3 regions of the Arthrobacter sp. P1_H7 genome follow, and region 1 is predicted to be linked to each of the others. Evidence: riboswitches for the same ligand, from Rfam matches in the RefSeq annotation. Region 1 holds a riboswitch; each other region holds the start of a gene.
The links. A riboswitch is a leader RNA that binds a small molecule or an ion and turns the genes downstream of it on or off. The one in region 1 is predicted to bind thiamine pyrophosphate.
Positions count from the first base shown of each region.

Region 2: linked by a shared signal. The riboswitch ahead of AC1DXI_RS11920 (ECF transporter S component) and the one ahead of thiC (phosphomethylpyrimidine synthase ThiC) in region 1 are both predicted to bind thiamine pyrophosphate.
Region 3: linked by a shared signal. The riboswitch ahead of thiO (glycine oxidase ThiO) and the one ahead of thiC (phosphomethylpyrimidine synthase ThiC) in region 1 are both predicted to bind thiamine pyrophosphate.

Region 1 is NZ_JBFUCO010000005.1:156,637-158,891, forward strand. It holds gene thiC (phosphomethylpyrimidine synthase ThiC) at 1-1,502, opposite strand, end outside; TPP riboswitch at 1,498-1,605, opposite strand; gene AC1DXI_RS07090 (GNAT family N-acetyltransferase) at 1,681-2,178, shown strand; gene AC1DXI_RS07095 (amidohydrolase family protein) at 2,182-2,255, shown strand, end outside.
Region 2 is NZ_JBFUCO010000010.1:218,069-220,323, reverse strand. It holds gene mnhG (monovalent cation/H(+) antiporter subunit G) at 1-2, shown strand, start outside; gene AC1DXI_RS11930 (DUF4235 domain-containing protein) at 71-334, opposite strand; gene AC1DXI_RS11925 (heme-degrading domain-containing protein) at 375-920, opposite strand; TPP riboswitch at 1,108-1,251, shown strand; gene AC1DXI_RS11920 (ECF transporter S component) at 1,318-1,965, shown strand; gene AC1DXI_RS11915 (ABC transporter ATP-binding protein) at 1,994-2,255, shown strand, end outside.
Region 3 is NZ_JBFUCO010000017.1:3,193-5,447, reverse strand. It holds gene AC1DXI_RS16570 (ferritin-like fold-containing protein) at 1-443, shown strand, start outside; gene thiE (thiamine phosphate synthase) at 480-1,184, opposite strand; TPP riboswitch at 1,211-1,331, shown strand; gene thiO (glycine oxidase ThiO) at 1,325-2,255, shown strand, end outside.

The sequences.
Region 1 (2,255 bases):
CTTGCCTTGGACAGGGCATCGTCGCGTTCGTGCGCGCCGGGGTGGCCTTTGGCGAGGTCCGCGGCATGGGCCGCGATCTTGTAGGTGATCACACCCGTCTTCACGTCGTCCTTGTTCGGCAGTCCGAGGTGTTCCTTGGGCGTGACGTAGCAGAGCATGGCGGTGCCGTAGCGGGCGATCTCGGTGGCGCCGATCGCCGAGGTGATGTGGTCATATCCCGGTGCGATGTCCGTGACCAGCGGCCCGAGTGTGTAAAACGGGGCGCCCTTGCAGAGTTCCTGCTGGCGCTCCACGTTTTCCCGGACGAGGTGGAAGGGCACGTGCCCGGGGCCCTCCACCATGACCTGCACATCGAATTCCCAGGCCCGCTGCGTGAGCTCAGCCAGGGTGTCCAGTTCGGCGAACTGTGCCGCGTCGTTGGCATCCGCCGTCGCGCCCGGCCGCAGCCCGTCGCCCAGGGAGAAGGCGACGTCGTACCGCGCGAAGATCTCGCACAGCTCGTCGAAGTGGGTGTACAGGAAGTTCTCCCGATGGTGCGCCAGGCACCAGCCGGCCATGATGGAACCGCCCCGGGACACGATGCCGGTGACCCGGTTGGCCGTCAGGGGTACATACCGCAGCAGGACCCCGGCGTGGATGGTCATGTAGTCCACGCCCTGCTCGCACTGTTCGATCACGGTGTCCCGGAAGATCTCCCAGGTCAGGGTGTTCGCCTCGCCGTTGACCTTCTCCAGCGCCTGGTAGATCGGGACCGTGCCGATGGGGACGGGGGAGTTGCGGATGATCCACTCGCGCGTGGTGTGGATGTCGTCCCCGGTGGAGAGGTCCATGACGGTGTCCGCGCCCCACTGCGTGGCCCACTGGAGTTTGTCGACCTCCTCGGCGATGGAGCTGGTCACGGCGGAATTGCCGATATTGGCGTTGATTTTCACCAGGAACGCCTTGCCGATGATCATCGGCTCGGATTCGGGGTGGTTGACGTTGTTGGGAATGATCGCCCGGCCCGCGGCCACCTCGCTGCGCACCAGCTCCACATCGCAGTTCTCGCGCAGCGCGACGAACCGCATTTCCTGGGTGATGACACCGTCCCGGGCGTACCGCATCTGCGTGACGGTCCTGCCCTCGACGGCCCGGCGCGGCACCGGCCGGCCGCCCCGCCACTCGGCCGACGCCGCACCGCGGCGCACCGCCGACTTGCCGTCGTCGAGCAGCTCCCGTTCCCGGCCGGCGTAGGGTTCGGTGTCCGCCCTGGCCTCAATCCAGGGCGTGCGGAACGGCTCCAGCCCGCGGACCGGATCGCTGCCCGGTCCGGCCGTGCGGTACACCCGGAACGGCGGGTTCCGGACACCGCCCGGCGAGGGTTCCAGGGCGATTTCGGTCACCGGGACGCGGATGCCGTGGTCCGGGTCCGTGGTGAAGGCCAGCGAGTGGGACTTCAGCGACTGTGTGGGGGCCGCAGGCTGGTTTTGGACAGGGCTGTGCTGTGTCAGTTGGGTGTTCACGGAAATACTCACTTCCTTCGCCGGCATTACCCGGACAGGTTCAACGGTCGCAGGCTGCGTCAGCCCGATCTCAGCCCCTGCAGGGGCACCCGTGTGGTCGTAGACGAAGCTACCATGCGCCTCCGGCCGGCCGTCGAGTGTGACGCGGACGGTAGGACCGCGGTGTTAGCGTGGCACTGTGACCCCGCCCAAGGCCGTGCCCCGCATCAGGACGGCGGCGCCGGAAGATTTCCCGGCGTTGACGGCTATCGAGGCCGTGGCAGACGGCGTCCTGATAAAGGAACTGGGGAACCGGGCGCTCCCGGCTCCGGAGTTGACGACGCCGGTCGAGCCGCTGTTCATACTGGTCGCCGGAACCCCGCCTGTAGGCTTTGCCCGCGTTGACGCACTCGGCGGCCAGGCCCATCTGGAGCAACTCTCCGTACAGCCGGACTTCGGCAGGCGGGGGATCGGACGGTCGCTGGTGGAGGCGGCCCTCGACGCTGCCCGGGACCGCGGCTATCCCTGGATGACGCTTTGCACTTCCCAGCCGTTCCGTTCAACGCCCCGTTTTACGCGAGCTGCGGGTTCGAGGAATTCGCCCGGCCGGGGCCGGCGCTGGCTGCCCTGCAGATCCACGAAGCGCAGCTGGGGCTCGATGATCTGGGCCCGGATTGTCATGCGGATTAGGCTTTAGGCCATGACCAGCATCATCGAGTTCAGCGGGCCCATCCTCACGGCGGCGGACCAAATCGGCCACGGGCTGTGGTCGGT
Region 2 (2,255 bases), on a different contig from region 1:
GAACCCGTTGGCCGGCGCCGTGGCCAGCGCTTCGACCGCAGCGGCCGGGACAGCGGCTAGTCGGGTCCGGTCAGACGATGTCCTGGGTCTTCGCGAAGCGGGTGATCGCGCGCTGGGTGCCGCGGTTGGCGAGCACCTGGATGATGGCGCTGACCGATGCGGAGATCAGCGCGAAGGTCAGGGCCGAGCGCAGGGTGGTGGGGACGTCGTCCTCCTGGCCCTTGGGCGGCTTGTTGCCCGTCGACTTCTCCCAGATGGTGTCCACGAGCTTGGTGCCGGCAAAGCCGGCGAGGAGGCTGACGCCGGTGCCGAGCAGCTTGATGAGGATGTTCATTCTTCGGTCTCCTTGGGACGGGAACGGTTTTTCCCCTAGCCTAGCGTTCCGGGGTGAGGACCATCCGCAGGGCCTCGACCACCAGTTCGTGATCCGTCTTCTGGGGCAGGCCGGAGACGGTGACAACGGCAACGGCACCCGTGCCGCGCACGTAGACGGGGAACGCCCCGCCGTGGGCGGCGAACTCCGACTGGTCCCACCAGGCGTTGTCCTCGATCCTTCCGCCTGCAGCGCGGGCCCGGAGGCCCACCAGCAGGGACGGGACCTCGTACCGCATGGCGGTGCGCTTCTTGGCGTTGATCCAGCGTTCGTTGTCCGGTGTGGCGCCGTCCAGCGCGGCGTGAAAGAGCACCTGCTCGCCTTTGGTGATGTCGACGGCGATGGGCAGCGAGCGTTGCCTGCCCAGCTCGACAAGGAGGAGCCCGAGGTCCAGGGCGTCATCCTTGCTGAACGACGCGAACTGGAGCGCCTCCATCTCGGCCAGCACGCGGCCGATGAGCGCCGCCAGGGAACCCTGCGGCTGCGGCTCCCTCGAATCGGGATCGTATTCCCCGGAGGGACCTTGTGTGGCCGGTGAGTGCGACAAAATATTCCAGCTTTCCGGTGGGTGATGAGGCCGCCCGCTGGCGGGTCCGGGTGTCCGACACGACGACTCTACCAAGATGGTTTTCCCGGCCGCCGGGACCGCCGCAGTCCGGTCCACGATTGTGACGGCACCCCACTGAAAACCCGGCCGTCCGGGTGTAAACTGAGCCAGCCCACAAGGGCGAAAACAATTACGACAGGGGAGCGCCGCCGTCGGGCATCGCCGGCAAAATCCGGGGAAACCTTTGGTGGGCGCTGAGAGTGCGGACAGCCGCAGACCCTCGAACCTGATCCGGTTAGTACCGGCGCAAGGGAGTCGAGTTCTCAGGGTGCGCGGAGGGCGGCGGAAGCCGAGTCCGGCCGGAGCACCCTCCCCTCCTGTTCCTCAGGAGGACGACATGACAGATATTTCAGCACAGCATGGTTCCGCCAGCCGTTCATCCGCCCGGCGCAACTTCAGCTGGCGCGTGGTGGACATTGTGGTGGCCGCGTTGATCGCCGTAGCCGGCGGCGTCATTTTCTGGGCCTGGTCCCAGGGCGCGAACCTGATCTCGACTCCGGTCAACGCGGTCTACCCGCCGCTGAGCGGACTCTACGCCGGCGGGTGGATGATCCCGGCGGTGCTGGGGATGCTCATCATCCGCAAGCCGGGCGCCGCGCTCTTCTGCGAGACCGTCGCGGCCACGGGCGAACTCATCATGGGCTCGCAGTACGGCACCACGGTGCTGATTTCCGGCATCCTGCAGGGCCTCGGCGCCGAACTGGTCTTCGCGGCCTTCCTCTACAAGAAGTTCAACCTGCCCGTCTCCGTGCTGGCCGGCGCCGGCGCGGGCCTCTTCTGCGGCCTGAACGATTCCTTCCTGCCGTGGGGCTGGAACATCGCCTACGAAGCCGGCGACAAGCTCGCCTACATCGTCTTCACCACGATCTCCGGCGCAGTGATTGCCGGCGGACTGGCCTGGCTCGCCACCCGCGGCCTGGCGAAGACCGGAGTGCTGGGCTCCTTTGCCTCCCGCAAGGCCGCCACGGAGCCCGTCTTCTCCTGAGCCCCGTCGCGGAATCCTGCAGAGAACCATGAGATCTTCACCGGGCGTCCGGCCGGCCGCTGTCACGGCCCGCGGCTGGGGCTGGCGGCACGCCGGACGGACCCGGCCCGCGGTCAGCGGCCTTGACCTGGGCATCCGGCCGGGGGAGCGCGTGCTCCTGCTGGGGCCCTCCGGCGCCGGCAAGTCGACGTTGCTCCACGCCCTGGCCGGCGTGCTGGGCGACGGCGCGGCCGGCGACTCCGGCGACTCCGGCGAAGCCGAGAACACAGACGAGACCGGCAGCCTGCTGA
Region 3 (2,255 bases), on a different contig from region 1:
CCATGCTCCCGTTCCAGCCTTCGGTGGACCACTTCCACGAACGCACGCGCCCGTCGGACTGGTACGAAGCCCTCATGAAGGCCTACGTGATCGACACGGTCGCCGCGGACTTTTACGGCGTCGTCGGCCGATACGTCGACACGGCGACCCGGGAGCTGATCGGGCAGGTCCGCTCCACCGGGGAGTCCACGGCCGTGCTGCAGGAGCGCCTCAAAGCGGCCCTGGCCGATGACCCCCGGCTGGCTTCGCGCCTGGCGTTGTGGGCCAGGCGCCTGCTGGGGGAGGTCCTGAACCACGCCCAGCGCGTCAGCGCTGAGCACGCGTTCCTCGGCGGGCTATCGGGGCTGGACGACGCCGGCGCCCGGGCGCTGGTCAACGGCCTGGCGGCCGAGCTCGCAGCGAACCACGCGCACCGGATGACGGAGCTGGGTCTCGCCGGATAGTTCAGTGCCGGCCGGCATTACAGGCCGCGGACCTGCCTAAGATGCGGCGTCCAGCGCCGCCAGCAAGGCTCCTGCGGCGTGGGCCGGATCGGTGGCGTCGGTGATCGCCCGGACCACGACGATCCGCCGGGCACCGGCATTGACTACCTGCTCCACGTTGCTGAGGTCGATCCCGCCGATCGCGAACCACGGCAGCAGGCTCTCGGCCCGGCCGTCGACCTTGCCGGTTCCCTCCGAGTCCGCCCCGCCGACCGCCTGGGCGGCGTAACGCACCAGGTCGAGGCCGACGGCGGCGCGTCCGGGCTTGGTGGGCGTCGCCCACACGGGGCCCACGCAGAAATAATCGAGCCCTTTGCGGCTGGGCGCGGCAGCAATGGCGGCGTCCACTTGCTTCGGGCTGTGGGTGGACAGGCCGATCACGGCATCCTTGCCGAGGAAGCCGCGGGCGGCGTCGAGCGAAATGTCCTTCTGGCCGACATGGAACACCGGAGCCCCGGACAAGGAGGCGATGTCCGCCCGGTCGTTGACGGCCCACAACCGCCCGTGCCGCAGCGCTGCGGCGTGCAGGACCTCCAGCAGTTCCAGTTCCTCGGAGGCCTCGAGCGACTTGTCGCGCAACTGGATGATGTCCACGCCGCCGGCGAAGGCGGCGTCGACGAAGTCCTCGAAGTCGCCGCGGTCCCTGCGGGAGTCGGTGCAGAGATAGAGGCGGGCGGTGGTGTGGAGGGGGTCCTGGCTCATGGGACCAGCCTAGTTCCTCTAAACTGGGCGCATACCGCGGGAGCCCGCAGCAGCCATGTCGCCGCTGCCCGGCTGAGAGGGCGTCAGAGCCGACCGCTTGACCTGATCCGGCTAGTACCGGCGTAGGGAAGGAATTTTTCATGGGCACACGAGCAGGCCGCGCAGCCGAAGCCGCAAATGACGCCGCCGCCCGGATTTGTGACACAGGGCCCGGTACCGCAGAGGGAGTCGCCCCGGGGGATACCAGTGCCGACTACATCACCGCCGACGCAGTCGAGGCGGGGGATCTCAGTGCCGATGTGGCCGTGATCGGCGGCGGGGTGATCGGCCATGGCATAGCGTTCGAGGCCATCCGCGCGGGCCGTTCCGTGGTCCTGATCGATGATGCTCCCGGCAGCGGAGCCAGCTGGGCCGCGGCCGGCATGCTGGCCCCCGTGAGTGAGCTGCACTACCAGGAGGAACAGCTCCTGGAACTGATGCTTGAGGCCTCCCGGTTGTGGCCAGGATTCGCTGCGGCGATCGACGCCGGTGCCGCCGGCACGGAATCCCGGGCAGGTACCGGCTACTTAACGACGCCGACCCTGGCGGTGGGGGCCGACGCGGCGGACCGGCGCGCGCTCGCGGACTTGCGGGAAGTCCAGCAGACCAGCGGCCTCAGCGTGGAACCACTGACAGTGCGCGAGGCACGCACCCGGGAGCCCCTGCTGAGTCCCGGCATCTCGTGTGCCTTCGACATCCCGGCCGACCACCAGGTGGACCCCCGCCTGCTGATCGCCCGGCTCGCCGGCGTACTCGGTGTGGCAGGCGGCAGCTTCGTCCGCCAGCGCGCGGCAGGCCTGCTGTGGCAGGACGGACAGGTGGCGGGTGCGCGGCTGGCCGGCGGCGGTTCCGTGCGGGCTGCGGAAACCGTGGTCGCCAACGGGCTCGGCGCCGCCGGGCTGGAGGAGCTGCCCGCAGGACTGGCGCTGCCGCTGCGCCCCGTCTACGGCGACATCCTCCGGCTTCGCGTGCCCCCGCATCTGCAGCCGCTGCTCACGGCCACCGTGCGGGGCATGGTGCGCGGCGTCCCGG